DNA from 4 places in the Variovorax sp. M-6 genome. Region 3 is predicted to be linked to each of the others. Evidence: predicted binding sites of a transcription regulator. Region 3 holds the regulator's gene; each other region holds the start of a gene.

What was found. Region 3 encodes sigma-54, which starts transcription at its own class of promoters, with help from an activator protein. Its sites were predicted from a motif close to TGGCANGNAANCTGCTTT; they were not measured.
Region 1: the regulator sigma-54 is predicted to act here: its motif matches at 4,752-4,769, upstream of glnA (type I glutamate--ammonia ligase).
Region 2: the regulator sigma-54 is predicted to act here: its motif matches at 2,282-2,299, upstream of AB4Z46_RS22700 (urease subunit gamma).
Region 4: the regulator sigma-54 is predicted to act here: its motif matches at 3,743-3,760, upstream of AB4Z46_RS00685 (CmpA/NrtA family ABC transporter substrate-binding protein).

The regions. Positions count from the first base shown of each region.
Region 1 covers NZ_JBFREQ010000001.1:212,236-220,114, forward strand. The annotation lists gene AB4Z46_RS01035 (hypothetical protein) at 1-22, shown strand, start outside; gene ntrC (nitrogen regulation protein NR(I)) at 24-1,532, opposite strand; gene glnL (nitrogen regulation protein NR(II)) at 1,555-2,631, opposite strand; gene AB4Z46_RS01050 (hypothetical protein) at 2,636-3,148, opposite strand; gene glnA (type I glutamate--ammonia ligase) at 3,290-4,705, opposite strand; gene AB4Z46_RS01060 (competence/damage-inducible protein A) at 4,853-5,653, opposite strand; gene AB4Z46_RS01065 (EI24 domain-containing protein) at 5,709-6,581, opposite strand; gene AB4Z46_RS01070 (sterol desaturase family protein) at 6,600-7,571, opposite strand; gene AB4Z46_RS01075 (polysaccharide deacetylase family protein) at 7,603-7,879, opposite strand, start outside.
Region 2 covers NZ_JBFREQ010000022.1:65,003-72,881, reverse strand. The annotation lists gene ureC (urease subunit alpha) at 1-974, opposite strand, end outside; gene AB4Z46_RS22710 (urease subunit beta) at 975-1,280, opposite strand; gene AB4Z46_RS22705 (HupE/UreJ family protein) at 1,291-1,896, opposite strand; gene AB4Z46_RS22700 (urease subunit gamma) at 1,928-2,230, opposite strand; gene AB4Z46_RS22695 (hybrid sensor histidine kinase/response regulator) at 2,453-6,118, shown strand; gene AB4Z46_RS22690 (response regulator) at 6,115-7,131, shown strand; gene AB4Z46_RS22685 (hypothetical protein) at 7,161-7,826, shown strand; gene AB4Z46_RS22680 (alpha/beta hydrolase) at 7,838-7,879, opposite strand, start outside.
Region 3 covers NZ_JBFREQ010000025.1:89,609-97,487, reverse strand. The annotation lists gene lptA (lipopolysaccharide transport periplasmic protein LptA) at 1-569, shown strand, start outside; gene lptB (LPS export ABC transporter ATP-binding protein) at 566-1,360, shown strand; gene AB4Z46_RS25135 (RNA polymerase factor sigma-54) at 1,374-2,966, shown strand; gene AB4Z46_RS25130 (phospholipase D family protein) at 2,969-4,570, shown strand; gene AB4Z46_RS25125 (YceI family protein) at 4,573-5,190, opposite strand; gene AB4Z46_RS25120 (YceI family protein) at 5,229-5,822, opposite strand; gene AB4Z46_RS25115 (cytochrome b) at 5,819-6,421, opposite strand; gene AB4Z46_RS25110 (ATP-binding protein) at 6,440-7,879, opposite strand, start outside.
Region 4 covers NZ_JBFREQ010000001.1:132,509-140,387, forward strand. The annotation lists gene AB4Z46_RS00665 (Hsp20/alpha crystallin family protein) at 1-21, shown strand, start outside; gene AB4Z46_RS00670 (alpha/beta hydrolase) at 461-1,255, shown strand; gene tsaD (tRNA (adenosine(37)-N6)-threonylcarbamoyltransferase complex transferase subunit TsaD) at 1,203-2,252, opposite strand; gene AB4Z46_RS00680 (nitrate- and nitrite sensing domain-containing protein) at 2,339-3,616, shown strand; gene AB4Z46_RS00685 (CmpA/NrtA family ABC transporter substrate-binding protein) at 3,939-5,183, shown strand; gene ntrB (nitrate ABC transporter permease) at 5,194-6,105, shown strand; gene AB4Z46_RS00695 (ABC transporter ATP-binding protein) at 6,161-6,970, shown strand; gene AB4Z46_RS00700 (type IV pili methyl-accepting chemotaxis transducer N-terminal domain-containing protein) at 7,017-7,879, opposite strand, start outside.

The DNA of each region.
Region 1 (7,879 bases), on a different contig from region 3:
CCTGGGCCAGCGAAATCGTTGAGCTATTCCAGGCCGAGTTCCTGGATCTTGCGCGTGATGGTGTTGCGGCCGATGCCGAGCTTCTGAGCCGCCTCGATGCGGCGGCCGCGCGTGCTGGCCAGCGCCGTGAGGATCAGGCGCGACTCGAAGCGGCGCGACAGCGCGTCCCAGACGTCGGTGCGACCCGCGGCCAGCATGCTCTGCGCCTCGAGTTCCAGGCCGCCCTCCCACGCCAGTGCCGGCAGCGCAGCGGCCGAGGCGGCAGGCGCCGCCGCGACCGGCGATCCGGCCATCGCCACGGCGGCCTCGCGCTCGGTCGTCTCCTCCACCGGCGCGGCAGCCGCATGCGGCTCCGCGACCGCCGTCGCCATCACCTCGGGCGGCAGGTCCTTGGCCTCGATCAGCTGCGCCGGCGCCATCACGGTCAGCCAGTGGCAGATGTTTTCGAGCTGGCGCACGTTGCCGGGAAAGCCGAAGGCCGCCAACTGCACCAGCGCCGCATCGGAAATGCGCTTGGGCTCGACGCCCAGCTGCTTGGCGCTCTGCTGCAGGAAGTGCCGCGTGAGCGCCGGCACGTCCTCGCCGCGTTCGCGCAGGGCGGGCAGCCGCAGCCGGATCACGTTGAGCCGATGGAACAGGTCTTCGCGGAAGCCGCCGAGCTTCACGCGCTGCTCCAGATCCTGGTGGGTCGCCGCGATCACGCGCACGTTGGCCTTGACCGAGTTGTGGCCGCCGACGCGGTAGAAATGGCCGTCGCTCAACACGCGCAACAGGCGCGTCTGGAGGTCGAAGGGCATGTCGCCGATCTCGTCGAGGAACAGCGTGCCGCCCTCGGCCTGCTCGAAGCGGCCGCGCCGCATCGTCTGGGCGCCGGTGAAGGCGCCGCGTTCATGGCCGAACAGCTCGCTCTCGAGCAGGTCCTTCGGAATCGCCGCGGTGTTGATCGCGACGAAGGGGCCGCTCGCGCGCGGCGAATGCTTGTGCAGGGCGCGCGCCACCAGCTCCTTGCCGGAGCCCGATTCGCCGGTGATCAGCACCGTCACATTGCTTTGCGACAGCCGCCCGATCGCGCGGAACACGTCCTGCATCGCCGGCGCCTGGCCCAGCATCTCGGGCGCGGCGGCCATGCGCTCCTCGGCCACTTCCTCGCGCTGGCTTTCGTCGACCGCGCGCCGGATCAGTTCGACCGCGCGCGGCAGATCGAAGGGCTTCGGCAGGTATTCGAAGGCGCCGCCCTGGAAGGCCGAGACGGCACTGTCGAGGTCGGAGAAGGCCGTCATGATGATGACCGGCAGGCCCGGATGCCTGGCCTTGATCTTGTCGAGCAGGTCGAGACCCGAGCCGCCCGGCATGCGGATGTCGCTCACCAGGACCTGGGGACCCTGCATCTCGTCGTCGGCCGCCGCGTCGAGGGCGGCGAGCACATCGCGCGTGTTGGTGAAGCTACGGGTCGGCAGGTCCTCGCGCAGCAGCGCCTTTTCCAGCACGAAGCGGATTGATTGATCATCATCCACTATCCAGATCGGCTTCATGCAGCTCCTTGTTGCTTGGCTGCTAGGGCAGCGGTATCAGTATCTTGAAATCGGTCCGTCCCGGGACGCTGTCGCACTCGATCACGCCATGATGCTGCTGTACGAAAGTCTGCGCCAGCGTCAATCCCAAGCCTGTCCCGCCTTCCCTGCCCGACACCAGCGGATAGAAAATGCGGTCCTTGATCGCGTCCGGCACGCCCGGTCCGTTGTCGATGACATGCAATTCCAGTGCCAGTCGATACCACTGCTTGTTGAAGATGACCTGGCGCGCGATGCGGGTCTTGAAAGTGATCTGCGCATCGCCCGCGGCGCGCCGCTCGGCGAGCGCCTGGGCGGCGTTGTGGACGATGTTGAGCGTGGCCTGGATCAGCTGCTCGCGGTCGCCGCGGAATTCCGGGATCGACACGTCGAAGTCGCGCTCGATGTGCAGGTCGCGCGGAAACTCCGCCAGGATCACCGAACGCACGCGCTCGCAGACCTCGTGGATGTTGACGTCGCCCACCACGTGCGGGCGCCGGTGCGGCGCCAGCAGCCGGTCGACCAGCGTCTGCAGCCGGTCGGCCTCGTGGATGATGACCTGCGTGTACTCGATCAGGTCGCGCGACTCGACCTCCATCTGCAGCAGCTGCGCCGCGCCGCGGATACCGCCGAGCGGGTTCTTGATCTCGTGCGCGAGGTTGCGGATCAGTTCCTTGTTGGCCTGCGCCTGGTCGAGCAGCCGCTCCTCGCGATCTTGCCGCACCTGCTGCTCGAGCGGCGTCATCTCGATGATCAGTTCGCCGGCCTTGTCGCTCTGCGCCAGCGTCACCAGCACCGGCATCAGGTCGTGGTTGACGCGCCGGAGCAGGGCCTCGTAGCGCAGCGTGGCGAAGTCGTTGCTGCGGGCGCCGTCGATCGCGGTGCGCAGCACCTGGGGCTCCTGGAAGCAGGCGCCGAACTGCGAGCCCTCGAGCGTGCGGCGCGAGGTGCCCAGCGCATCCTCGAGGCCCGAGTTGGCGAACAGCACCGAGCCGTCCGCCCGGACCACCGCGATGAGCGTCGACAGCAGGTCGAAGGCCTGGAAGCGCTTGCCGGGTCCCGCCGATTTGCCAAAGGCCATTCGGTCAGCGATTCACCGGCGGCAGACGGCCGATCTCGCGCTGCAGGCCTGCGATGTCGCTCTCGTTGCGGGCGATCTCGGCCTTCATGTCGGACACCCGATCGAGATACTTCTGGTAATTCTTGCTTTCGCTGCCCTGCTTCTCGGGCTCGCCGTTGTTGTATTCCCTGAGCAGTTGGGTCTGCCGCTCCTGCGCCTTGCGAAGTTCGGCCTCGAGCACCGAGCGGGCCTCGCCGTCGCGCGCGCGCTGGTCGACGCCGTCGACCCGAGGGCTGCCCGCCGGCGCCCGCGCCGCCGCGCCGGGAGCCGCCGGCGCGGCCGAGGCGACCGGCCGCGTGCCCTGCACGATGGTCAGGTTGCCGCCCTCCATCACCTTGCAGCCGCGCTGCTGGGCAATGGCCGCGTTGTTGGTGTATTCGTTGCCGCAGCGCCAGACGCGCTCTTGCTGCGCCTGGGCCTGCAAGGGCACGCCGGCCGCCGCCAGGGCGGTCAGCAGGAAAACAGAGAGAGTCTTCATGGTCTTGGGTGTAGTGCGCCGCAAAACGGCATTTTCATGCAATTCGAAACCGATTCGGCGCAGATGTTCCCGCCCAATGGAAAAGGACGGCCGAGGCCGTCCTTTTTAACGCTCCGGACGCGAGCCCGGATTCCATTCAGCTTACAAGGAGTAGTACATGTCGAACTCGACCGGATGGGTGGCCATCCGGAAGCGCGTGACTTCCTGCATCTTGAGGTCGATGTAGGCATCGATGTACGAATCGGTGAACACGCCGCCCTTGGTCAGGAAGGCGCGGTCCTTGTCGAGGTACTCGAGCGCCTGGTCGAGGCTGTGGCAGACGGTCGGGATCAGCGCGTCTTCTTCCGGCGGCAGGTGGTACAGGTCCTTGCTGGCGGCTTCGCCCGGATGGATCTTGTTTTCCACGCCGTCGAGGCCGGCCATCAGCAGCGCCGCGAAGCCGAGGTACGGGTTCATCAGCGGATCCGGGAAGCGCGCTTCGACGCGGCGGCCCTTCGGGTTCGCCACGAACGGGATGCGGATCGAGGCCGAGCGGTTCTTGGCCGAATAGGCCAGCTTCACCGGGGCTTCGAAGCCGGGCACCAGGCGCTTGTAGCTGTTGGTGCCGGGGTTCGTGATGGCGTTCAGCGCGCGGGCGTGCTTGATGATGCCGCCGATGTAGTGCAGCGCGAAGTCGCTCAGGCCGGCGTAGCCGTCGCCGGCGAACAGGTTCTTGCCGTCCTTCCAGACCGACTGGTGGACGTGCATGCCGGAGCCGTTGTCGCCCACGATCGGCTTGGGCATGAACGTGGCGGTCTTGCCGTAGGCGTGGGCCACGTTGTGGATCACGTACTTCTGCAGCTGGACCCAGTCGGCGCGCTGGATCAGCGTGCTGAACTTGGTGCCGATTTCCATCTGGCCGGCGTTGGCCACTTCATGGTGATGCACTTCGACTGGGATGCCGAGCGATTCGAGCACCAGGCACATCTCGGAGCGCATGTCCTGGAAGCTGTCGACCGGCGGCACCGGGAAGTAACCGCCCTTGACCGCCGGACGGTGGCCGGTGTTGCCGTGCTCGAATTCCTTGCCGGTGTTCCAGGCCGCTTCCTCGGACTCGATCTTGACCGAGCAGCCCGACATGTCGTTCTGCCAGCGCACACCGTCGAACACGAAGAACTCGGGTTCCGGTCCGAAGAAGGCGGTGTCGCCGAGGCCCGAGGCCTTCATGTAGGCTTCGGCGCGCTTGGCCAGCGAGCGCGGGTCGCGTTCGTAGGGCTTGCCGTCCGTAGGATCGACCACGTCGCAGGTCAGGATCAGCGTCGTTTCTTCGAAGAAAGGATCGATATTGGCCGTATTGGGATCGGGCATGAGTTGCATGTCCGACGCTTCGATGCCCTTCCAACCGGCGATCGAGGAGCCATCGAAGGCATGGCCCGACGTGAACTTGTCTTCATCGAAATGCGAGACAGGCACGGTCACGTGCTGCTCCTTGCCGCGGGTATCGGTGAAGCGGAAATCGACGAACTTGACCTCGTTTTCCTTCACGAGTTTGAGTACGTCGGCGACGGTCTTGGCCATCAGGTTCTCCTTGGTATGGACAGGGGGTTGGAAGTACGGGATTCGGAATGCAGTTTCTATGCCATTGTCACTGCCGCGAGCGAGGCCTTGGCGCCCTCGCGGGCACCCAAAACAAGGCAATTTGTAACCACTTTGGTGCGCTTCGTCTCAACGCACCATTTCGGGGCCTAGTCGCACCCCAAAGGCGTGCAGGCCCGCGATCAGCTGCGCGTAGGCGGCTTCGATCCGGCTCGCATCGCCCTTGACGCCGAGTTCGATATGGCGCCCGTGCTGCGGATGGTCGACGCTCGGCAGGCTGAACACCTTGATGCCTGCGTGCTCCCGCTCGATGGTTTCCATGAGCGGGGTCAGCGTCGCCTCCATGGCGCCATAGACGATCACCGATTTCTCGGCGGCACGGCCGCGCGCGAACAGTTCGGCGTAGCGGCCGTCCAGCACCGACTCGATCATCGGCCAGGCCATCACCGGGAAGCCCGGCACGAAGTGAACGTCGCCGATGCTGAAGCCCGGGATCTTGTTGTAGGTGTTGGGGATGATGCGGGCGCCGAGCGGGAACACACCCATGTTGAGGCGATGGATGTTGTCCGGACGGTCGGGCTCGTAGACCGTGCCCTGCTCGCGCGCCGTGTCCTGCATGCGCTCGCGGATCAGCGCCTCGGCCTCGGGGTGCAGCGCCAGCGGCACGCCCAGCGCCGCCGCCGCGCACTGGCGCGTGTGGTCGTCGGGCGTGGCACCGATGCCGCCGGTGGAAAACACGATGTCGCCGGATGCGAAGGCGCGGCCCAGCGCCGCGGTGATGCGAACCGGCACGTCGCCCACGTACTCCGCCCAGTCCAGCTCGAGCCCGCGCTCGGCGAGCAGCTCGATCACCTTGGGCATGTGCTTGTCGACGCGCTTGCCTGAAAGTATCTCGTCGCCGACGACGACCAATCCGAAAGAACGACTCATTGTGAAACCTCCGCGCTGCGCGCTGCGGTATTCGCCTTGGGAACGGCCCTGCGGCTCATGGCGCACTCCATTGGCTCGCGGCCGCGCCGGCATCCGCCAGCTCGGCCGTGGAAGTTGATATGGCGGCCGCCGCCCGCTGCGCGCGCAACTGGGCCAGTGCATCGAGGCAGTAATGCGCGAACCACAGCGCCGAAAAGGCGAACACCAGCGTATAGATCCAGATCGCCAGCGGCGCCAGCACGAAGAAGGCGGCGGCGAACAGCAGGCCCGAGGCCCAGACGATGCTCGGCGCCGCGCCGAGGTAGCCGCACAGCACACCGATGCCGAGCAGCGGCAGCCGGTGCGTGCGCAGCAGCGTGTCGCGCTCCTCCGGGCTCGCATGCTCGGCCAGGGCATCGAAGCTCATCACGCGGTAGGTCAGCCAGCCCCAGATCAGCGGCGGAAGAATGAGCACCAGCGGCGGGATCAGCCAGAGCGGCATCGACACCACCAGCGCCAGCAGCGCCAGCGCCGTCAACCCGAGCGAGCGGGCCACGCTGCCGAAGAAGGAAGCCCCCTTCTTCTGTTCCAGGTTCGCGAAGCGCCGCTCGGCCACCAGGCGCGTCAGCGCCGGCGCCATGACGCCCGCCACGACCAGCAGCGACACCACCACGATCAGCGGTGTGGCGGCGAAGACGACCACCAGCGGCGCCAGCATGGCCGTGACGTCGCCCGAGAAGAAGTGTCCGATCCAGGCCCAGAAGCCGGCCAGCAAGGGCCAGGCATCGAGCGCCGCACGGGTCCAGGCGACTGCGGGATCCCAGTAGAAATAGCCGAGCACGGCCGCCAGCGCGACCATGAGGCCGAGCGGCAGCAGCGACAGCAGGATCACCCGCGGGTGCAGGCAGTAGGCGACCGATCGCCAGAAGGAATCGAGGAGAAGACGCATCGGGTGCCGAGGATACCCTCAGCCCTTGCCGACCAGGCGGCGCATGCCGAGCCATTGCTGGGCCCAGAAGCCGCGCCCGTAGTCGCGCACCTGGCCGCGCTCGTCCGGCTCGACCTGGTCGCGGATGCCGGTGGCGTCGTAGCGATCCTCGAAATTGACGGTCCGGAAGAGCATGTCCCACCACGGCAACAGCACGCCGAAGTTGTGGCCGCCCAGCGTCTTCGGCCCCCCGGACTCGTGGCCGATGCCGATGCTGTGGTGCAGGCGATGAAAGCGCGGGCTGATCCACAGGCGTTCGCCTATGGCACCGAAGCTCACGCGCAGATTGGCGTGCTGCAGGCTCTCGCTGAGCTGCGTGAAGGCGACGATCGCAATGAACTGTCCCGGCGCCACGCCGATCAGCTGCGCGACGACGACGATGATCGTGTCGTGGATCAGGTCGTCGAGCAGATGGTTGCGGTTGTCGCTCCACATCGTCATCTGGCGCTGGGAGTGGTGCAGCGAATGCAGCGCCCACCACCAGCGGAAGCGGTGCTGGCCGCGGTGGATCAGGTACTCGACCCCGTCCAGCACCACCAGGTAGATCAGGAACGCGATCCACGGCACGTCGGTCACGCCGGGCCAGAGTTCGTCCAGGTGGGCCGAGCCCCAGCCGGCCGTGCGAACCATGCCCAGCAGGTCGTCGAACAGCGGCTCCACGGCGAAGAACATCGCCAGCCGGAACAGTCCGAGCCGGTGGATCAGCGTGTAGAGGATGTCGGTGCGGACCGCGCGCCGGTCGACCAGCGGCTCGGCCGGCCGCCAGCGCTGCAGCGGCCCGATCACCGCGACCAGCACGGCGATCTGGATCACGCCGACCAGCAGCCAGCCGGTGGCATCGAAGGCGTCCTCGACCCAGCCGCCGAGCCCGACGGCGTAGACCAGCGGCTGCACCGCCGTTTCGAACAGCCACTGCTGCAGGGTCGCGAATTGATCGGTGAGCCAGTCCATTGGCGTGCGATTCCGGTCGAGGACCGAAGGTTCAGGAATGGGCCGCGATCCAGCCACGATAGGCCGGATGCTGCCGCAGCGTCTCGAAACAATAGCCCTTGGCCTTGAGCCCGACGATCAGCGGCTCCAGGTCGGCCGGCGCCCACGGGTCCTTGCGCGACCAGATGCCCAGGTGGGCGAGCAGGATGTCGCCGGGCCGGATCTTGTCGAGCGCCTGCGCCAGCAGCAGCTCATTGCTGAATTTCTCGCTCGGCAGCTCGTCGCCCAGGAAACCCGCCGGCGCCCAGGCCACATGTTCGTAGCCGCAG
Region 2 (7,879 bases), on a different contig from region 3:
TGGCACACCATCAGCATGTCGACATGCTCGTCGAGCGTGTTCACCGTGTAGGGCATGGTCGGGTTGGTCGACGAGGGCAGGAAGTTGGCTTCGCCCACCACGCGCAGGATGTCCGGCGCATGGCCGCCGCCCGCGCCCTCGGTGTGGAAGGCGCAGATCCCGCGGCCCTTGACGGCCGCGATCGTGTTCTCGACGAAGCCCGATTCGTTGAGCGTGTCGCTGTGGATCGCGACCTGCGTGTCGGTGGCATCGGCGACGTCCAGGCAGTTGCTGATCGCCGCCGGCGTGGTGCCCCAGTCCTCGTGCAGTTTGAGGCCGATCACGCCGGCGTCGATCTGCTCGTGCAGCGCGGCCGGCAGGCTGGCGTTGCCCTTGCCCAGGAAGCCGAGGTTCATCGGGAAGGCGTCGGCCGCCTGCAGCATGCGCTCGATGTGCCAGGGGCCCGGCGTCGCGGTGGTCGCGAAGGTGCCGGTCGCGGGGCCGGTGCCGCCGCCGAGCATGGTCGTCACGCCCGAGGCCAGCGCCTCCTCGATCTGCTGCGGGCAGATGAAGTGGATGTGGCTGTCGATGCCGCCCGCGGTGACGATGTTGCCTTCGCAGCTGATGACCTCGGTGCCCGGGCCGATGACGATGTCGACGCCCGATTGCACGTCGGGATTGCCGGCCTTGCCGATGGCCACGATGCGGCCGTCCTTCAAGCCGATGTCGGCCTTCACGATGCCCCAGTGGTCGAGGATCAGCGCATTGGTCATCACCGTGTCGACCGCGCCTTCGGCGCGCGTGCGCTGGCCTTGCGCCATCCCGTCTCGGATGGTCTTGCCGCCGCCGAACTTGACCTCTTCGCCGTATCCGCCGGCGTGCAGCGTGTAGTCCTCCTCGACCTCGATCACCAGGTCGGTGTCGGCGAGGCGGACGCGGTCGCCCACGGTGGGGCCGAAGATTTCGGCGTAGGCACGCCGTCCGATGGTTGCCATTTACAGTTTTCCTTGCACCAGGCCGCGGAAGCCGTAGATCACGCGGTCACCCGAAAAATCCACCAGCTCGACCGTGCGTTGCTGCCCGGGCTCGAAGCGCACGGCGGTGCCCGATGCGATGTTCAGCCGCATGCCGCGCGCGGCCTCGCGGTCGAAACCGAGTGCACCGTTGGTCTCGGCGAAGTGGTAGTGCGAGCCGACCTGGATCGGCCGGTCGGCGGTGTTCCGCACCACCAGCGTGATGGCGCGCCGGCCGGGGTTGAGGACGTGCTCGCCCTCGTCGGTGATGAGTTCGCCCGGGATCATCGAAACCGCCTCAGGCCAGTGCGTTGCCGAGCAGCGCGACGCCGAACAGCGCCACCGCGGCGCCCGCGATGCGCGGCAGCCAGCGATGGCCGTGGCGCAGCGACCAGCCGGCTGCGATGCCGGCCGCATGCAGCAGCACGGTGGCAGCCAGCATGCCGGCCAGGGTCAGCGCGGCGCCGGACTCGCCGTGCAGTTCCTGCCCGTGCGCGACACCATGGAAGACTGCGAAGATGCCGACCAGCGCGGCCGCGGCCAGCGCCGGCAGCTGCCGACGGGTCGCGACCAGCAGGCCCAGCACCAGCAGCGAGGCCGCGATCATCGGTTCGACCGCAGGCAGCTGCACGCCCGCGAGTCCGACGAGTGCGCCGACCAGCAGCATCGAGGCGAAGCCCAGCGGCGCCCACAGCAGGTCGGGCCAGGCGCGGCGCGCCGCCAGTGCGCTCCATAGGCCGACCGCCACCATCGCGGCCAGGTGGTCGGGACCGGTGAGCGGGTGCAGGAATCCCGCCAGGAAGTCGTGGTGCGCGCCGGCGTCGGCCCCGGTGTGGGCGTTCGCGGCCAGCGGCAGCGCGGCGAGCAGCAGGGCGAGGGCGGGTACGGTGCGGTTGGATCGCATGGTGAATGTCCTGGGTGTTGTTCGAGCGGGGTCAGACGATCGGCTGGTGCACGGTCACCAGCTTGGTGCCGTCGGGAAAGGTGGCCTCGACCTGGATGTCCGGGATCATCTCGGCGATGCCGTCCATGACGTCGGCGCGGGTCAGCACGGCGCGGCCCTCGCTCATCAACGCGGCGACGCTCTTGCCGTCGCGCGCGCCCTCCATCACGGCGGCCGAGATCAGCGCCACGGCCTCGGGATAGTTGAGCTTGAGCCCGCGGGCCCGGCGCCGTTCGGCCAGCAGGGCTGCGGTGAAGATCAGCAGCTTGTCTTTTTCGCGCGGTGTGAGTTCCATGGGGGCGGAGGCGGCGTCTTGGGGCTGGCCAGTAGTGGGCGGTCGTGAACCATTGCAACAGTCGTGCCTTGCGCGTGCTGCGGCCGGCCCGCGCAGCGAGGCCCATTGGTGAAACGCCGCGGAACCGGCTTTGCCGGGCCGCTGGTGTTGCCCCCGGTCGGGGGTGGGCGGGCTACACGACGTGAGCCCAACCTGGGGGGTGAGTACAGGTGGGCACGAAAGCTGCACCGTCCCGGCGTGGACACCCCCGCCATTTCTCCCGCTCCGAGCGACGAAGCGCCGCAGCGCATCGTCAAGGTGCGGCGCGACTACAACAGCTGGGTCGCGCGCGAAACGCTGGAGGACTACGCGCTGCGCTACACGCCGCAGCGCTTCCGCCGGATGTCCGAATGGCGGGTGGCCAGCACGGCCTTCGGCGGCGCGGCCTCGTTCCTGATCCTGGAGGCGGTCGGCGCCACGCTGCTGGTGCAGTACGGCTTCGTCAATGCCTTCTGGGCGATCCTGGTCACCGGGCTGATCATCTTCCTGGCCGGGCTGCCGATCAGCGTCTACGCGGCGCGCTACGGCATCGACATGGACCTGCTCACGCGCGGCGCCGGCTTCGGCTACATCGGCTCGACCCTGACCTCGCTGATCTACGCCTCCTTCACTTTCATCTTCTTCGCGCTGGAAGCCGCGGTGATGGCCTATGCGCTCGAACTCGCGCTCGGCATCCCGCCGGTCTGGGGCTACCTGGTGTGCGCGCTGGTCGTGATCCCGCTGGTCGCCCACGGCATTTCGGCCATCAGCCGGCTGCAGGTCTGGACCCAGCCGGTCTGGCTGCTGATGCTGGTCGTGCCCTTCGGCTACGTGCTGGCGCGCGATCCTGGTGCGTTCTCGGGAATTTCGCACTACATCGGTGTCAGGTCGAAGGCGGATGGCTTCGATCTGCACCTCTTCGGTGCCGCCTTGACCGTGGGCATCGCCTTGATCACCCAGATGGGCGAGCAGGCCGACTACCTGCGCTTCATGCCGGCGCGCACGGCCGCCAACCGCGGCCGCTGGTGGGCCGGCGTGCTGGCGGGCGGACCCGGCTGGGTGGTGCTTGGCGTGCTCAAGATGCTGGGCGGCGCGCTGCTGGCCTACCTGGCGATCCGCCACATGGTGCCGCCGGAGCGCGCCGTCGACCCCAACCAGATGTACCTGGCCGCCTACGAGTACGTGTTCCCGAACTACGGCTGGGCGGTGGCGGCGACCGCGGTGTTCGTGGTCATCTCGCAGCTCAAGATCAACGTCACCAACGCCTATGCCGGCTCGCTGGCCTGGAGCAACTTCTTCTCGCGCGTCACGCACAGCCATCCGGGCCGCGTGGTGTGGGTGGTGTTCAATGCGCTGATCGCCTTCATGCTGATGGAGATGAACGTGTTCGAGGCGCTCGGCGACGTGCTGGGCCTCTACGCCAACATCGCGATCGCCTGGATGATGGCGGTGGTGGCCGACCTGGTCGTCAACAAGCCGCTGGGCCTGTCGCCGCCGGGGATCGAGTTCAAGCGCGCCCACCTGTGGGACATCAACCCGGTCGGGGTCGGCGCGATGGCGCTGGCCTCGGTGCTCTCGATCACCGCGCACCTGGGCGTCTTCGGGCCGCTGGCGCAGGCCTTCTCGGCGCTGATCGCGCTCGGCACCGCCTTCGTCGCGGCGCCGCTGATCGCCTGGGCGACCCGCGGGAAGTACTACATCGCGCGGGTCTCCGATGACGACGGTGCCGCGCCCTTCGCGCCGTCGGCGCGCCGCTCGGCGATCCGCTGGGCGCGGGTCGAGTCGGATGCCGGCAGCTATCGCCGGACTCAAGGCCCCCACGCTCCGCACTGCGTGTCGTCGCTGCCCCCCGAGGGGGCGCAGTCCGCCTTGGGGCGGCCCGGCGGCGAACTCTTCACCCAGCTCTGCGTGATCTGCGAGCGCGAATACGAAGGCCCGGACATGGCGCACTGCCCCGCCTACCAGGGCGCGATCTGTTCGCTGTGCTGCACGCTGGATGCGCGCTGCGGCGACCTCTGCAAGCCGCAGGCGAGCCTGTCTGCGCAGTGGTCCGGCGCCTTGCGCTGGCTGCTGCCGCGCCGCGTCTGGCCCTACCTCGACACCGGGCTCGGCCACTTCCTGCTGCTGATGCTGATCGTCGTGCCGCTGCTGGCGGCCGTCTTCGGTGTGCTGTACCAGCAGGAGCTGCGGGCGCTCGCCGAGGGAGCCTTCAGTGAAGCGACGATGCTCGGCATGCAGCCGGCATCGCTGCGTTCCGGCTTCCTCAAGGCCTACATGGCACTGCTCGTGATCGCCGGCATCGTCGCCTGGTGGCTGGTGCTCGCGCACCAGAGCCGCAAGGTGGCGCAGGAGGAATCGAATCGCCAGACCCACCTGCTGGTGCGCGAAATCGAACTGCACCGCAAGACCGACCATGCGCTGCAGGCGGCCAAGCAGAGCGCCGACCATGCGCGCAGCCTCGCAGAGGAAGCCAGGCGCGCGGCCGACCAGGCCAACCAGGCCAAGAGCCGCTACATCAGCGCCATCAGCCATGAGCTGCGCACGCCGCTCAACAGCATCCTGGGCTACGCGCAACTGATGGGCGAGGACGCCGCGGTGCCGCCGCATCGCCGGCAGGCGGTAGCGGTGATCAGGCGCGGCGGCGAGCACCTTCTGTCGCTGATCGAGGGCACGCTGGACATCGCCCACATCGAGGCCGGCAAACTCACGCTCAACGCCCGGCCGATGGCGTTCGCGGAGCTGATGAGCGAGCTGGCCGACATGTTCGAGCTGGAGGCCGCCGAGAAGGGGCTGGCCTTCCGCTTCGAGCCCAGCGGCGGCCTGCCCGACATGGTGCGCGCGGACGAGAAGCGGGTGCGGCAGATCCTCATCAACCTGCTGGGCAACGCCATCAAGTTCACTGCCGCCGGCCAGGTCACGCTGCGGCTGCGCTATGCGCGCGAATTCGCCGCGATCGAGATCGAGGACACCGGGCCGGGCATGTCGGCGGCGGAACTCGGCCGCATCTTCGAGCCTTTCGCGCGCGGCGCCACGGCCGGCCCGGCGGCACCCGGCGCCGGACTCGGACTGACGATTGCCAAGATGCTGGTCGACCTGATGGGCGGCGAGATGAGCGTGCAGAGCACGCCCGGCGTCGGCTCGCGGTTCAGCGTGCGGCTGTTCCTGCCGCGCGTGCACGAGGTGCCCGCCGGCGGCGGTCGGCGTGTTCGGGCGCCCGCGGCGCGGCTGCGGCACGGCTACGAAGGCCGCCGGCGGCGCCTGCTGGTGGTCGACAACGAGGAGGCCGATCGCGAGCTGCTGGTGCAGGTGCTGGCGCCGCTGGGTTTCGAGCTGCGCACCGCGGCCAGCGGCCACGACGCGCTCGACCTGGTGGCGGCGGGCTGGCATCCCGATGCGATGTTCGTCGATCTCGCGATGCCGGGCATCGATGGCTGGGAGACGATCCGCCGTTCGCGCGCCCTGGGGCTTGCGCAGGGGGCGGTTGCGATCGTCTCGGCCAATGCCTTCGACAAGCGCCTGGAGAACGATGTCGGCATCACGCCCGATGATTTCTTCGTCAAGCCGGTGCGCCACAGCGAGCTGCTCGACTGGCTCGAGCGCCGCCTCGGCATCCTGTGGACCGAGAGCGCCGTCGCGCCACCTGCCGCCGTCGAGGCCGCGGTGGTGGTGCTGCCTTCGGCCGCGCGGCTGCGCGCGCTCGAGGAAGCGGTCGGCCTGGGCTATTTTCGGGGCATCATGAACCAGCTCGACGACATCGACACGGCGCAGCCCGAGTGCGCGGCGTGGACCGCCGCCCAGCGCGCGCTGGCGCGGCAGTTCCAGTTCGAGGCCATGAGCCGTGCGCTGAGCGCGGCAGTGGGGACTTCATGAGCGGCTCGGACAATCCCCCCCTGCTGGTCGATACGCTGCGCGGCAGCGGCGGCAACAGCGACCTGGTGCTGATCGTCGACGACGTGCCCGACAACCTCGCGGTGCTGCACGATGCGCTCGACGAATCGGGCTACACCGTGCTGGTCGCCACCAGCGGCGAGCAGGCGCTGCAGCGCGCGGCCCAGGCGCGGCCCGACATCGTCCTGCTCGACGCGATGATGCCCGGCATCGACGGCTTCGAGGTCGCGCGCCGGCTCAAGGCCGATGCCGCGACCGCGCACATCCCGATCGTCTTCATGACCGGCCTGACCGAGACCGAGCACCTGGTGGCCGCGCTGGAGGCCGGCGGGGTCGACTACGTGACCAAGCCGATCAAGCCCAAGGAGGTGCTGGCGCGCATGAACGTCCACCTGCAGGGCGCGCGGCGCGCGCGGCAGGCCGCGCAGCAGGCGGGCCAGGCGCGCAATGCGCTCGATGCCTTCGGCTATGCCAGCATCACGGTGCGCATGCCCGAGGGCAAGCTGATCTGGCAGACCGCACTGGCGCGCGAGATGCTGCTGCGCTACTGCGGCACCAGCGCGCCGGTGACGCCACCCGCGGTGCTCGCGTGGCTGCGCCGCCACCTGCCGGATGCCCAGCAGCGCCAGGTCGAACCGCCCGCGCTCGCGATCGCGCACGGCGCGAACCGCCTCAGCCTGCGCCTGCACCAGCAGACCGGCCACGACGACGACGGCGACGACTGGCTGATCATCATGCGCGAGCTGTCGGACACCGCGGTGATCGAGACCATGAGCCTGAGCCTCAAGCTCACGGCGCGCGAGGCCGAGGTTCTGTACTGGGTGGTCAAGGGCAAGACCAACAAGGACATCGGCGAGATCCTCGGCAGCAGCCCCGCGACCGCCAAGAAGCACCTGGAGCGGGTCTACGTCAAGCTGGGCGTCGAGACCCGGACGGCGGCAGCGGGTGTGGCGATGAAGCGCATCCGCGAGTTGCAGCCCCAGTTCGAGTTCTGAGTCACGCGCGGCTCCTAGAATGCGCGGCCATGGCCCGACGTCTTCTTGCCCCGCTTCTTTGCGTCCTGGCGCTGCAGGTCCATGCCGCCGGCCACTTCGACATCGACGACGCCGGCACGCTGGACCCGGGCCAGTGCCAGTACGAGGTCTGGGGCGGGCGCTTCGGCACGGCGCCGGTCACCGACTACCACCTCGGGCCCGCATGCCGGGTCGGCCCGGTCGAACTCGGCTTCAACGTCGATCGTGCTTCGGTGCCGGGCGAACATGCCTACGGCGCCGGGCCGCAGCTCAAGTGGACCTTCATGGGGCAGCAGGACGATGCGCGGCTCAGCGCGGCGCTGTTCTTCAGTGCGGTCTGGGATGTCACGCACGGCGGTCGCGCCGGCGGCCAGTTCGTGGTGCCCGTGACCTGGCATCCGCTCGACAGCCTGTACGTCAACCTCAATCTCGGCTATGACTGGACGCCCGGCAGCGGCGAGCGGACCGGGCGCGGAGGGCTTCAGGGCGCCTGGTCGGTGAACGACAAGGTCTGGCTGATCTTCGAACGCTTCAAGGCCGTGGATGCCTGGACCTCGCGTGCCGGCGTGAGGTTCAACCTGACACCGACGATCAGCATCGACCTGAGCGCCGCGCGCAGCGGCCCGGACGGGGTCCGGGGCTACGCGATCGGGCTCAATCAGGTCTTTCAGCGTTAGGGCCTGGCGACTTACAGCGCGGCCTGGCGGGTGAACGAGATCTTCGGCTTGCT
Region 3 (7,879 bases):
CGATGAACATCGAGGCCGACGCGATGCGCTATGACGACCTCAAGCAGACCAGCGTGTTCACCGGCAACGTGGTCGTGAACAAGGGCACGATCCAGATCCGCGGCACCCGCATCGACGTCCGCCAGGACCCCGAGGGCTACCAGTACGGCGTGGTGACGGCCGAACCTGGCAAGCTGGCCTACTTCAAGCAGAAACGCAACGCCGGCACCGACGAGTGGATCGAGGGCGAGGGCGAAGTGATCGAGTACGACAGCCGCGCCGACAACGTGAAGTTCATCCGCCGCGCCGTCATGCGGCGCCTGATCGGCGCCACGGTGAACGACGAGAGCAGCGGCCCGCTGATCGTCTACGACCAGAGCAACGACACCTTCACGGTCAACGGCTCCCCGCTGCCGCCGAACGCCGGCGTGGCGACCCAGCCGGGCGGCCGCGTCAAGGCCATCCTGACGCCCAAGGCGGCCGCCCCGGCGCCCGCCACCGGCGGTGCCAAGCCCGCGGCCACCCCGGCACCGGCGCCGGGCAACAGCCTGCGTTCCACCACCACGCTCGGCGGAGACCCCAAGAAGTGATCGAAACCGCCGGGGTGAACGGAAGCGATGGCCAGCCGGGCAGCCGGCTGGAGGCGCGCAGCCTGCAGAAGAGCTATGGCAGCCGCAAGGTCGTCAAGGACGTGTCGCTGGCCGTGCAGAAGGGCGAAGTGGTCGGACTGCTGGGCCCCAACGGCGCGGGCAAGACCACCTCCTTCTACATGATCGTCGGGCTGGTGCGGGCCGACGCCGGAGAGATCACGATCGACGGCGAGCCGATCGCCCACATGCCGATCCACCGCCGCGCCCGCATGGGCCTGAGCTACCTGCCGCAGGAGGCCTCGATCTTCCGCAAACTGTCGGTCGAGGAAAACGTGCGCGCAGTGCTCGAACTGCAGAGCGAGCCCGACGACCGAGGCCGAATGGTGCCGCTCAGCAAGGCGCACATCGACGAGCGGCTGAGCGAACTGCTGGCCGACCTGCGCGTCGACCATCTGCGCGATTCGCCGGCGCTGTCGCTGTCCGGCGGCGAGCGCCGCCGGGTCGAGATCGCGCGGGCCCTGGCGACGCAGCCGCGCTTCATCCTGCTGGACGAGCCCTTCGCCGGCATCGACCCGATCGCGGTGATCGAGATCCAGCGGATCATCAGCTTCCTGAAGGAGCGCGGCATCGGCGTGCTCATCACCGACCACAACGTGCGTGAGACGCTGGGCATCTGCGATCACGCGTTCATCATCAGCGACGGGCATGTGCTGGCACAAGGCACGCCTTCGGAGATCGTCGACAACGCCGAGGTACGCCGTGTGTACCTGGGCGAACATTTCCGGATGTAGGGGCCTTATCTCGATGAAGCAGGGGCTTTCGCTTCGCGTCTCCCAGCATCTGGCGCTGACGCCCCAACTGCAGCAATCGATCCGGCTGCTGCAGCTGTCGACTCTCGAGCTGAGCCAGGAAGTCGAGCAGATGCTCGACGACAACCCCTTCCTCGAGCGCACGGCCGAAGAGGCGGCGCGCGAGGAGTTCGGGCTGGACGCCGCCGATGCGCCGGTGCGCGACGAGGACCGCCAGGCCGAAGGCGATGGCGACTTCGCGCCCGGCCCCTCGACATCGACCGCCGAAGTCGCGGTCGCAACGCCCGACGCCGAAGCCGCCGCCGCCACCGATGCCGTCGACGGCGAGCCCGACTGGGAAGGCGACGGCACGGTCGACCTGGCGCCCGACGACAGCGAATGGGGCAGCGATGCGCCCGCGCGCACCAACAACCTCGGCGACGACGAACGCACCGACGCCACCGAACTGGCGCGCAGCCAGGAATCGCTGCAGTCCTTCCTGCATCGGCAGGCGCTGAGCCTGAGGCTCAGCGACACCGACCGCGCCGCGCTGCGCTTCCTGATCGAATCGCTCAACGACGACGGCTACCTCGAGGATTCGCTGCCGGCCCTGGCCTCGGGCCTGGCCGGCGACGACAACGACCAGTTCGACGACCTGGTGCATCACTTCCAGGTCGCGCTCGGCCTGTTGCAGAGCCTGGAGCCGGTCGGCGTCGGCGCCCGCAATCTGGGCGAGTGCCTCACGATCCAGCTGCGCGCCCTGGCGCACCCCGGCGAGGGTGCCGACGAGACGCAGGTGCGCGAGACCGCGATCGCGATCTGCAAGCAGCCGATGGAGCTGCTGGCGCGGCGCGATTTCAAGCGGCTGGCGACGCTCGCGCGCAGCAACGAGGAAGAGGTGCGCGCCGCCCTGCAGCTGATCTCCCGGCTCGAGCCCAAGCCGGGCCGCCGCTTCGTCGACGTCGAGCGCAACGTGGTGGTGCCGGACGTGATCGTCACGCGCATCGGCAACGGCACCAGCACCAACACCAAGTTCCGCGTCATGCTGAACCCCGAGGTGATGCCGCGGCTGCGCGTGCACGACATCTACGCCGGCGCGCTGAAGCAGCACAAGGGCGAGGGCAGCCAGGCGCTGTCGCAGCGGTTGCAGGAGGCGCGCTGGTTCATCAAGAACATCCAGCAGCGCTTCGACACCATCCTGCGGGTGTCGAACGCGATCGTCGAGCGGCAGAAGAGCTTCTTCGTGCACGGCGAGCTGGCGATGCGCCCGCTGGTGCTGCGCGAGATCGCCGACGAACTCGGCCTGCACGAATCGACCATCAGCCGCGTGACCACCGCCAAGTACATGGCGACGCCTTACGGCACGGTCGAGCTCAAGTACTTCTTCGGTTCGGCGCTCGGCACCGAGACCGGCGGCAATGCCTCGAGCACCGCGGTGCGGGCGCTGATCAAGCAGTTCGTGAGCGCCGAGGACCTGAAGAAGCCGCTGTCCGACAGCCAGATCTCCGAGATGCTCAAGGAGCAGGGCATCGAGTGCGCGCGCCGCACCGTCGCGAAGTACCGCGAGGCGCTGCGCATCGCGCCGGCCAATCTGCGCAAGGCGCTCTAGCGATGCTTCGGGGCCCGGGAGGGTTGCGCGGGTGGCTCGGCGCGGCGCTGCTGGCGGCGACCGTCCTGGCCAGTGGTTGCGCGATGCTGCCGGCCGATTTCGAGCGCCAGCCCTCGAGCGCGATCACGGCCTCGGGCGAGACCACGCTGGGCCGCATCGCCAGGGCCTCCTCCCCCGATCCGGACCTGAGTGGATTCCGGCTCATGCCCGGCGGCGACTTCGCGCTCGACACGCGCCTGCAGCTCGCCCGCCGCGCCGAGCGCACGCTCGACGTCCAGTACTACCAGATCGAGAACGACGAGACCGGCCGCTACTTCCTGCGCACCCTGCGCGATGCGGCCCTGCGCGGCGTGCGGGTGCGGCTCCTGATGGACGACCTGTACACCTCCGGCGAGGATGATCTGCTGCTGGCGCTGGCCGCCACGCCGAACCTCGAGCTGCGGCTGTTCAACCCTTTCCCGGCCGGCCGCGGCAGCATGCTGCAGCGCTTCTCGAGCTCGCTGTTCGACTTCGACCGCGTCAATCGCCGAATGCACAACAAGCTCTTCATCGCCGACGGCGCGATGGCGGTGGCGGGCGGGCGCAACATCGGCAGCCAGTACTTCACGCAGACCGCCGGCGCGAATTTCCTGGACATCGACACCTTCGTCGCCGGCGCCCTGGTGAAGCGCCTGGGCAGCCTGTTCGACCTCTACTGGAACAGCCCGTACGTGCGGCCGATCGGCACCGTGGTCGGCTCCTCGCTGCCGCGCGAGGCGCTGCAGCAGCGCTTCGATCAGGCCACCGGCCCCGCAACCACCGCAGCGCCGCGCCCGCCGGCACCGAACGACGTGCTGGGCTATGCGCCGCTGGGGCCGGAGCTGAAAGGCGGGGCCCGGCTCGACCTGATCTGGACCCTGGCCGAGGCCTATGCCGACGCGCCCGACCGGGTGGTCGGCAAGACCGCCTCCTATGGCGGGGTGCCGCTGCTCGACGTCGACAGCGTGCGCTACAACGTGATCGAGCAGATGCGGCGCTCGCGCTCCGAGGTGACGCTGGTGTCGCCCTACCTGATTCCGGGCAAGGCCGGCCTGGAGGTGATGAGCGAGATCCGCGGGCGCGGCGTGCGCATCAGCGTCGTCACCAACTCGCTTGCGGCCACCGACGAGCCACTGGTTCACACCGGCTACCGCCGCTACCGGCCCGACATGCTGCGGCTCGGCGTCGAGCTGTACGAACTGAGCTCGGCGCGCACCAAGCGCAGCGTGCGGCTTGGCCTGTTCGGCTCGCAGGTCGGCCGGCTGCATGCGAAGGCGGCGATCTTCGACCGCAAGGCGCTGTTCCTGGGCTCGATGAACTTCGATCCGCGCTCGGACACCCACAACACCGAGATCGGTCTCTTCATCGCCAGCCCCGAGATGGCGCAGCAGATCCTGAAGCTGCTCGACGTGCTGAAGCAACAGGGCGCCTACCGGGTGCGCTTTGCCGAAGGCGGCGAGCAGCTCGAATGGGTCAGCCGCGAGGGCGAGGCCGAAGAGGTGCTGACCGTGGAGCCCGACTCGGGCCTGTGGGACCGCGTGATGCTGGAGCTGCTCGCGCCGCTGGCGCCGGAGAGCCTTCTGTAGCGCTACTGGATGTTGATGGCCTCGACCTGCACCAGCAGCCGCACCTTGTCCTCGAAGCCGAAGGCGAGCCCCCAGCTGATGCCCCACTGGCTGCGCTCCACCGTGGTTTCGAAGTCGCCGCCGCAGATCTGGCGGTTGATCAGCGGGCTCAGGTAGCAGTTGAAGCGGTTGGCCTTGAGCACCACGGGGCGGCTCTTGCCCATCAAGGTGAGCGTGCCGTTGACCTGCGTGACCTTGTCGCCGCTGAAGTCGATCTGGTCGGCGACGAAGCGGGCGGTCGGAAACTCGGCCACGTTGAAGAAGTCCTTGCTCAGCAGGTGACGGTTGAGCAGGTCGACGCCGGTGTTGATGGAACTGATGTCCATCGTGATGTCGATCTTGCCGGTGGTGCCCGCAGGGTCGATCTTCACCTGGCCGTCCTTGGTGCTGAAGCGGCCGCGGTTGGTGGTGGTGCCGTAGTGGCCCATCTCGTAGTTGACGAAGGTGTGCGTCGGGTCGACCACGTAGCTCGCGCCCTTGACCGGGCCGCCGGCGGGCTTGGCGGCCACCTCGGGTGCCTGCTGGGCGCCGGCCAGTGCCGCCGCGGTCGTCAGCGCGGCGAGTGTGAGCAGTTTCTTCATGGCGCGCTTTCGGAAGAAGGTGGAAACATCGAAGGACTTCACAGCGGGCCGAGGCCGGTCAGCACCAGCTTGAAGCGCACCTGCACGTCGTCGGCCACCATCGACGTGTCGGTCCATTCGCCTTCGCCGATCCTGAAGGCGAGGCGCTGGATCGTAAGGCTTCCGGTCGCGGTCGATTGGCCGTAGGACTGGGTGATCTCCACCGGCACCACGACATCGCGGCTGCTGCCCTTGATGGTCAGCCGGCCGGCCACCTCGAATCGGCCGCCGCCCAGCGCCTTGATGGTGCTGGAGCGGAACTCCGCTTTCGGGAAGCGGTCGCTGTCGAACCAGGCCGGCCGGGGCAGTTCGGCATCGCTCTGCGGGATGCCCAGGCTGGCGCTGGCGACATCGATCTGCAGCGCGACGCTGCCGTCTTCGGGCCTGCGCGGGTCGAGGGCAATCCGGGCGTCGAACTTCCTGAACACACCTTCCACCGGCACGCCCATCTGCTTGATCACGAAGGCGATCTGGCTCGGGACGGGCAGCAGCTTCGCCGGCGCCGCCGGTTCGGCGGCGGCCGTGCCAGCCGTGCCGGCGACGATCAGCGCCGCCGCGCACCACCTGCGGCAGGCCATGGCAAGGAGAGTCATGGGAGACGATTCCGGGATGAAAGGGGCGACATGCGGCCAAGCAGGCCGTCGCGGTCGACGAAGTGGTGCTTGAGGGCCGCCGCGGCATGGACCAGCGCCGCCGCGGCGAGGCTGAAGGCGCCGATCTTGTGCAGCGGCTTCAGCACCGCCTCGGCGAAATCCTTGTCGACCGGCACGAAGTCCGGCAGCGGCAGCACGCCCAGCCACACCACGGGGAAGCCCAGCGCGGAGCTGTAGGCCCAGCCCAGCAGCGGCACGGCGAAGAACAGCAGGTAAAGCAGCAGGTGCAGTCCGCGGTGCGCGGCCAGTTGCCAGCCCGGCATGGCCGCCCGGATGCGCGCCGGCAGGGGCGGCGGCGGGTGCGACAGGCGCCACAGCAGGCGCATGGCCGACAGCGCGAGGATCGTGACGCCGGCCCACTTGTGCCAGTTGTAGAGCTTGAGGCGCAGCGGCGAGAACGGCAGTCCGGTCATCGACAGGCCGAGGCAGACGGAGCCGAGGATCATCAGCGCGAGCAGCCAGTGCAGGGCGATCGCCACCGGGCCGTAGCGCGGTGCGCCGTTGGGATCGACAGGAGGTCTCGGCGGCTCGACGGGCATGGCCAGAGCATAGGCGGTTCAGCTTTGCGCCTGCAGCAGCAGCGCATGGAGCATCGCGGGCTGCACGGGCTTGCGCAGGGCCTGCCAGCCGCGCTCGCGGGCCAGTTGCTGGGTGGCGTCGTCGATGTCGGCCGAGACCAGCGCGATGGCGAGGGACGGTCGGCGGCGCTGCAGCTCGGTCGCCAGCGCGAGGCCGTCGAGTTCGCCCGGCAGCCGGATGTCGCACAGCGCGATGCCGAAGTGCGCGAGGTCGGGCAGCGCGAGCGCCTCGGCCGCGCTGGCGCAGACCTCGGGCCGCGCGCCCCAGAGGCGCAGCAGCGCCGCGATGCTGTCGGCCACCACGAGGTTGTCCTCGACCACCAGCACGGCCAGCCCGGGGCGCAGGCGCCGCGTCTCGGGCGCCCTCGCGGGCTCGGCGCCCGCGGTGGGCATGGGCGCCAGCGGCACGCCCTGCGGCGCGGCCGGCAGCACGAAGGCGAACACCGACCCGCGTCCCGGCGCCGAGCGCAGCATGATCTCGACGCCCAGCCGCAGTGCCAGCCGCCGCACGATCGCCAGGCCCAGGCCGTGGCCGCGCTGCAGGTTGCGCTCGATGTTGCCGATCTGCTCGAAGTCGCCGAACACGCGCTCCTGGGCTTCCGAGGCGATGCCGATGCCGGCGTCCCGGACCTCGATCCGCCAGGCCTCGCCGCGCTGGCGGCAGGCCAGCAGCACGCGGCCCCGTGGCGTGAACTTGAGCGCGTTGTCGACCAGGTTGCCGAGGATCCGGCGCAGCGCGACTGCGTCGGTCCAGACCACGGCGGTCGCCGGGCAGCGCACCCGCACGCGGCCGCTGGCGGCCTGGCGTGCGAACTCGTGCAACAGCGGTGCCAGCGCGACCGCCACCGGCGAGATCGGGTCGGCGGCGGCCTCGATGCGCCCGATCTCGAGCAGCTGGTTGGTGAGTCCCTCGAGCGCCTGCTGGGCCTTCGACAGGGCGGCGACGGTGCCCAGCACGTTGATCGTGTCCTCGCCGGCACTCAGCTGCTGGCGCAGCACCTCCGCCTGCAGGCCCATCGCCATCACCGGCTGGCGCAGGTCGTGGTTGGCGGCCGAGAAGAAGCGCAGGCGCTCGGCCTGGGCCCGCTGCGACTCGTGCAGGCCGGCCAGCGCCCGCTCGCGCAGCGCGCTTTCGTTGTGGCGCAGGCCGATGTTCTCCTCGAGCTGGCGGGCGCGCTCGGACACCAGCTTCCAGACCATCGCGAGCAGACCGATGCCGAGCACCGACAGCACCATCATGATCGGCGCCCCGAAGGCCAGGCCCATGACGATCACCGGCGCCAGCAGCAGCGTGATCGCCAGCTGCATGGCCGGCGTGTAGTAGGAGACCGAGAAGGCCGAGGACAGCGTCATCGCCATCACCACCAGCCCGATCATCAGCTGCGCCGTGGGATCGGCCGGATTGAAGAGCAGGATGCC
Region 4 (7,879 bases), on a different contig from region 3:
GCGCAACTTCAAATCGGCTGAGCTCCCCCCCAGGTTGGCTCACTTCGTGTAGCCGCCCACCCCCTACCGGGGGCAACACCAGCGGCCCGGCAAAGCCGGTTCCGCGGTGTTTCACCAACGGGCCTGGCTGCGCCGGCCGGTAGAAGAGAGGCAGTGATTGTTCTTCGGCCGCGCGCGGCGCGCCCGTTGGTGGGCAGTCGCGGAACCGGCTTTGCCGGGCCGCTGACTGCGCCCCCGGCAGGGGGTGGGCGCCCGGACACGAAGTGCCGGGCAACCTGGGGGCGAGCAAAAAAAGTCCTTTAGTAACTTTTTTGATGCCTGCCTGACTTGTTTCTGACTCACAATAAGTGCGAAATTCGTCACGTTCTGTGACGAATTTTTCAATGCTTTCTTCTTAATTAGCGCCCGAAATCGTCCATCTGCAGTGGCAGAAGGCGGCGGGCGCCCGATCGAAGCGCCCATGAAAACGCACTTGAAGTTTGCACAGAGCCATGCCCGGTCCGACACGCTGCTGGTGTTTCTTCCCGGGGCTTTCCTGAAGCCGGAGGAATTCGAGCGCGAAGGATTCATCAGCGCCGTCAGGGAGCGCGAACTCGCGGCCGACGCCCTGCTGGTCGATGCCGACGTCTCCTACTACTACGACCAGACCTTCATCGAGCGGCTGCAGCACGACGTGATCCAGCCCCAACGCGCGCTGGGCTATGCGTCGATCTGGCTGGTGGGCATTTCGATCGGTGGCTTCGGGGCCCTGATCCACGAGTTGGCGACGCCCGGCACGGTCGACGGCATCGTCGCCCTCGCGCCCTACCTGGGACGTCGCCCCATCGGGGCCGAGATCCACAAGGCCGGCGGCCTGCGCGCCTGGAAGGCGCCCGAAGGACCGCCGCCGGACGAGGAGGTCGACCGCAAGCTGTGGCCCTGGCTCCAGCAGTACGCGTCGCCGCGGCACGCCGAGCACCTGCCGCCGCTGTATCTCGGCTTCGGGCTCAGCGATCGCTTCGCGTCCAATCACCACCTGCTGGCCGAAGCGCTTCCGCCTGGCCGGGTGTTCACCACCGAAGGCGGCCACGACTGGCCGCAGTGGTCGCAGCTCTGGCGCAAGGTGCTCGAAGTGCTGCCGCTGCCGTCCCTGACTCAGGCCGACGCCGGGCGGCCCCCTCGGGGGGCAGCGACCACACTAAGTGAGCGCGTGTGGGGGCCCATCAAGCGGCCTGCTGCTGCCCGCTCAGCGACGCCAATGGCCATCGCGGCTTGACGTCGAAGGCATAGTGCCCGGTCGGCGCCTGCACGCCGGCCTGAAGCCGCATCGCCGCGGCCATGGCGATCATGGCGCCGTTGTCGGTGCACAGGTGCAGCTCGGGGTAGTGCACGCGCACGCCGCGCTTCGCGCAGGCCGCGTCGAGCTGCTGGCGCAGCATCCGGTTGGCGCCGACGCCGCCTGCGACCACGAAGCGGTCGAGGCCGGTCTGTTCGAGCGCGGCCAGCGATTTCTTCAGCAGCACCTCGACGATCGCGGCCTGCGTCGAGGCGGCGAGATCGGGCTTGCGGGCTTCGAGCTGGTCGCCGAGCTTCTTGGACTGCGTCAGCACCGCGGTCTTCAGTCCGGCAAAGGAAAAGTCGAGATTGCCGCTGTGCAGCAGCGGACGCGGCAGCTTGAAGGCTTCGGGGTCGCCCTGCTCCGCCAGCTTCGCGAGCCACGGGCCGCCGGGATAAGGCAGCCCCATCAGCTTGGCGCTCTTGTCGAAGGCTTCGCCGGCGGCATCGTCGATGGTCTCGCCGAGCAGCTCGTAGCGCCCCACCCCCTCGACCCGCATCAGCTGGGTGTGTCCGCCTGACACCAGCAGCGCGACGAAGGGAAACTCGGGCGGGTCGGCGCTCAGGAAAGGCGACAGCAAGTGGCCCTCGAGGTGATGGACGCCGAGCACCGGCTTGCCGAGCGCGGCGCCCAGCGCGCACGCCACGCCGGCGCCGACCAGCAAGGCCCCCGCCAGCCCCGGACCCCGCGTGTAGGCGACCACGTCGACATCGGCCAGCCGCCGGCCAGCCTCGTCGAACACCGCCTGGGTGAGCGGCAGGACGCGGCGGATGTGATCCCGGCTCGCGAGTTCGGGCACCACGCCGCCGTAGGCCTGGTGCATGGCGATCTGGCTGTGCAGCGCGTGCGCGGCCAGGCGCGGCAGCCCGCTGGCGCCGGCCTCGACCAGCGCCACGCCGGTTTCATCGCAGGAGGATTCGATTCCCAGTACATGCATGCGGCGAGTGTAGGGTTCGCACGCTTTCGGGGCATGAATGTTGCTGCATGTCCTTACGATGGCTTTGCGGCCCTGAACACTTCACGATGAAAACCGGATTGAGCTTCCTGGTCGGCGCGCTGCGTTGCGAAATCGACGCGCTGGAGCAGCTCGCGCGCACCAGCGAGCTGGTGGCGACGATCGGACGCCTGGTTCATGCGCTGCAGCGGGAGCGCGGTATCTCCAACGTCTTTCTGGCGTCGCGCGGCCAGCGCTTCGCGCTGCAGCGCGAGGCGCAGATCGCCGACTGCCTGCGGCGCGAGGAAGCCGTGCGCCTGGCCTTCGACCAGCTCGATGCCGAAGGCGGCCGGGTCGGCAACGGCGCGCGCCTCTTCAGCCGCATCGCCTGGGTGCTGCCGGGGCTGGACGCCCTGCCCGCGCTGCGACGGCGCATCGCCGCGATGGAGCTCGATGCCGGCCGTTCGACCGCGGCCTTCGTCAAGCTGGTCGCCGGCCTCATCGCAGTGGTCTTCGAGGCCGCCGACGGCGCCACCGACCCCGAGATCTCGCGCCGGCTGGTGGCGCTGTTCAATTTCATGCAGGGCAAGGAGTTCGCCGGCCAGGAGCGCGCCTGCGGCGCCGCGGCCTTCGCCTCGGGCTACAACGACAGCGCGCGCCAGCAGCAATGGCTGCACCTGATCGCGTCGCAGGAGCATTGCTTCCAGCGCTTCGCTGAATTCTCCGCACCCGGCCTGGGCGAGCTCTGGGCCTCGATCGCGGCGCCGGCGCAGCTTGCCGAACAGGAGCGCCTGCGCCGCATCGCGTGCGCCGCGCCGGCCGGCGCGTGGCTCGACACCGAGCTGAGCCAGATCTGGTTCGACTGCTGCACGCGCCGCATCGACACCATGCAGGCCGTCGAGGAGCGGTTGGCCGCCGACCTGCGGCAGCTCTGCGAACAGAAGACGGCGCAGGCTCGCGCCGAGTTGCAGGCGCACGAGGCGCTGCTGGCCAGCCTGCAGGGCCCCGGCGGCGCCGCGGCGGATTTCTTCCTCGATGCGGTGGCGACGCCGGATGCCACGGCCACGCCGGCCGCCAGTGCGCCCTACGGCAAGCAACTCGAACGCTCCATCCTCGACATGGTCCAGGAGCAGTCGCGCCGGCTGCAGGCCATGGCCGATGAGCTCGAGACCGTGCGCGCCGCGCTCAACGAGCGCAAGCTGGTCGAGCGTGCCAAGGGCGTGCTGATGGCGCACCGGCGCATCAGCGAGGAGGAGGCGCACAAGATGCTGCGTCAGACCTCGATGAACCAGGGCCGGAGGCTGGTCGAGGTCGCCGAATCGGTGCTCGCGATGGCCGAGTACCTGCCCGACGACAGGGCTTCCTGAGGGCGTCGGAGGTCCGAAATGGTGCACTGCACAAGCAGCGCGCCGCACGCAGACTGCGCTCGAGATCCGGCAGATGACAAGCCCTGATGGACCGCCGACGCTCTCCTTTTCATAGCACCGCAGGGCTGGCACGCCGCTTGCTGTCGCTCATTGCATAGACCGACGAAGGTCTTCAGGCAGGTGGCATCCAACGGCGGGTGCGGCCCACCGAACCGGACAAAGGCGTCCTTATCCCGCAGGGGCTCGACTTCGAGCAGCCCGTGCGCGGTGAGGACGCCTTTTTGTTTTTCCGAATCGACTTTTCACTTCCGGAGTTCGCCCCATGACCGATGCGCTGAAACCCAAACTGAGTCGCCGCCGTGTGCTGCAGGCCGCCGCGGCGGGCGTGGTCGGGCTCGACCCCGCGCTGCGGGCCGCCGTCTGGGCCCAGGGCTCGGACAAGCCCGAGAAGGAAGAAGTCAGGATCGGATTCATCCCGCTGACCGACTGCGCCAGCGTCGTGATGGCCTCGGTGCTCGGCATCGACAAGAAGTACGGCGTGAAGATCGTGCCGAGCAAGGAAGCCAGCTGGGCCGGCGTGCGCGACAAGCTGGTCAACGGCGAACTCGACTTCGCCCACGTGCTCTACGGCCTGGTCTACGGCGTGCACCTGGGCATCGGCGGCCCGAAGAAGGACATGGCCGTGCTGATGACGCTCAACAACAACGGCCAGGCGATCACGCTGTCGAAGAAGCTGGCCGACAAGGGCGCGGTCGACGGCGCCTCGCTGGCCAAGCTGATGGCCGGCGAGAAGGCCGAGTACACCTTCGCGCAAACCTTCCCCACCGGCACCCATGCGATGTGGCTCTACTACTGGATGGCGGCCAACGGCATCAACCCGCTGAAGGATGCCAAGGTGATCACCGTGCCGCCGCCGCAGATGGTGGCCAACATGCGGGTGGGCAACATGGACGGCTATTGCGTCGGCGAACCCTGGGGGCAGCGCGCGATCATGGACGGCATCGGCATCACGGCCATCACCACCCAGGACATCTGGAAGGACCACCCGGAGAAGGTGCTGGGCACCACCGGCGAGTTCGTCAGGAAGTACCCCAACACCGCGCGCGCCGTGACCGCCGCGATCCTCGAGGCCGGCAAGTGGATCGACGCCGGCCTGCAGAACAAGAACAAGATGGCCGAGACCATCGCCGACAAGAGCTACGTCAACACCAGCGTGGACGCGATCAACCAGCGCATCCTGGGCCGCTACACCAACGGCCTCGGCAAGAGCTGGGACGACCCCAACTACATGAAGTTCTACAACGACGGCGCGGTCAGCTTCCCGTACCTGTCGGACGGCATGTGGTTCCTCACGCAGCACAAGCGCTGGGGCCTGCTCAAGGAGCACCCGGACTACCTGCAGGTGGCGACGCAGATCAACCAGATCGACATCTACAAGCAGGCCGCCGCCGCCGCCAAGACCGCCGTGCCGAAGGAGTCGATGCGCAGCAGCAAGCTGTTCGACGGCGTCGTCTGGGACGGCAAGAACCCGAAGCAGTACGCCGATTCGTTCAAGGTCCACGCCTGAGGAGCCCGCCATGGTCAGTGCCGTCTTCCACTCCCCGCTCGACGCCCAGCCCGTGATGCCGCCGGCAGCGAAGAGCGTCGCCAGGCCGGCGGCTTCGCCACCGCCTGCCGCGGTCGAGCCCGCGCCCCGCGTGCCTCGCGATTTCCGCGCCGTCTGGCTGCGCGTGCTGCCGCCGCTGCTGGGCTTCGCGCTGCTGGTCCTGGTCTGGGAACTGGTGGCGCTCAGGAGCACCACCGGCTTCCCCTCGCCGCTCGCCACCTGGCAACAGGCGCTCACGGTCTTCAGCGATCCGTTCTACAGCAAGGGGCCGAACGACCAGGGCGTGGGCTGGAACGTGCTTTCGTCTCTGCAGCGCGTGGCGCTGGGCTTCGGGCTGGCGGCCGCGGTCGGCATCCCGGCCGGGTTCGCGATCGGGCGCTTCGAGTTCCTCTCGCGCATGTTCAATCCGCTGATCAGCCTGCTGCGCCCGGTGTCGCCGCTGGCCTGGCTGCCGATCGGGCTGCTGGTGTTCAAGGGCGCCAACCCGGCGGCCATCTGGACCATCTTCATCTGCTCGATCTGGCCGATGGTCATCAACACCGCGGTCGGCGTGCAGCGCGTGCCCAGCGACTACATGAACGTCGCCCGGGTGCTGAACCTCAGCGAGTGGAAGATCTTTACCAAGATCCTGTTCCCGGCCGTGCTGCCCTACATGCTGACCGGCGTGCGGCTGGCGGTCGGCACCGCCTGGCTGGTGATCGTCGCGGCCGAGATGCTGACCGGCGGTGTCGGCATCGGCTTCTGGGTCTGGGACGAGTGGAACAACCTCAACGTCGCCAACATCATCATCGCGATCTTCGTCATCGGCATCGTCGGCCTGGTGCTCGAGTTCGCGCTCATCAGGATCGCCACCGCGTTCACGTTCGAAGAGGTGAAGTCATGAGTCGCACGGCCGCTCCGAAGACGAACACCGCAGCGCTGCCGCGCGGAGGTTTCCAATGAATGACGATTCGAAGTACATCGAGATCCAAGGGGTCGAGCAACGCTTCAAGACCGCCAAGGGCAGCTTCCTGGCGCTGCGCGACGTCAACCTGAACGTCGCCAAGGGCGAGTTCATCACGCTGATCGGGCACTCGGGCTGCGGCAAGTCGACGCTGCTGAACCTGATCGCCGGCCTGACGGCGCCGACCCAGGGCGTGCTGCTGTGCGCCAACCGCGAGATCAAGGGCCCGGGGCCGGAGCGCGCGGTGGTGTTCCAGAACCACTCGCTGCTGCCCTGGCTCACCTGCCACGAGAACGTGTACCTGGCCGTCGAGCGCGTGTTCGCGGCGACCGAGAACAAGGCGCAGCTCAAGGCGCGGACCGAGGCGGCGCTGGCGCTGGTCGGGCTCACGCCGGCGGCACAGAAACGCCCCGGCGAGATCTCCGGCGGCATGAAGCAGCGCGTGGGCATCGCCCGGGCGCTGTCGATGGAGCCCAAAGTGCTGCTGATGGACGAGCCCTTCGGCGCCCTCGATGCGCTCACGCGCGCCAAGCTGCAGGACGAGTTGCTCGCGATCGTGCAGAAGACCCGCAGCACGGTGGTGATGGTGACGCACGACGTCGACGAAGCCGTGCTGCTGTCGGACCGCATCGTGATGCTGACCAACGGCCCTGCCGCGACCATCGGCGAGGTGCTGGCGGTCGACATTGCGCGGCCGCGCAACCGCGTGGAGCTGGCCGAGGACCCGGTCTACGTGCACGCGCGCAAGGCCGTGATCGACTTTCTCTACACGCGCCAGGCGCATGTAGAGAAGGTCGCGGCCTGAGCGGCCCCTCTCACGGCCCCTTGCACGGCCTCTCGCGCACCGGGAGTCAGGACATGATGACCTGCAGACTGTGCTCGTACGAGGCCGTGAGCTGCTCGAAGGTGTCGACCAGCGCGTCGCTCGCGCGAACCAGCGACGCGCGGCCCTCGGCACTGTCGATGCCGCGCACGCCGCGCATCAGGTGGAGCCATTCGTCGCGCGCGATCGCCAGCGCGGCACGGATCTCGGGCGAACTCAGCGGCGCGGCCTCGAGCTCCCGCAGCGCAGCTTCGAATTCGTCCATGGTCGACGCCAGCCGGTCCTGCGATCGCGCCGCCGGCAGCACCGACGCCAGCAGCGCGTCCTTGGCCAGCCGCTGCGCGCGCATGCGCTGGCGGCCGCAGAGGTTGACGATGCGCAGCGCGCGGCGCGCGCCGGAGGCTTCGAGCGCATCGGTCAGCGCTTCGGCGGCCAGGAGCAGGCCCTCGGCCCGCGCATCGATGCCGAGCAGCGCGGGCGCGGCCAGCCGCGCCGACAGCGCCGTTTCCAGGTCTTGCCAGGCGCTGCGCACCCGAGCCAGCGCCTCGGTGCCGGCCTCGCCCAGCGCCAGGGTGGCGAGATGATCCAGGTTGTGCTGCACCCGCTCGGCGGATTGCGTGCGCAGCACCCGGGCGCGCCGCGCGTCGACGCCGGCCAGCGCCTGCGCCGCCACCCGCACCAGCCGCTGCGACAGCATGCGCAGCTGGCCGGCGCGGTTGATCGCGTCGGCCCACTGCGCGGCCTCGAGCACCGAGCGCGAGACCTCGCCGAGCCGCAGGTTGGCGTGCATCGCGGCGCCGCGCAGCAGGCCGAAGGCCTCGTCCTCGCCGATGCCGCGCGCCGACATCAGCAGGCCCTTGGCGCGGTCGATCCACTTGCGCTCGTCCAGGC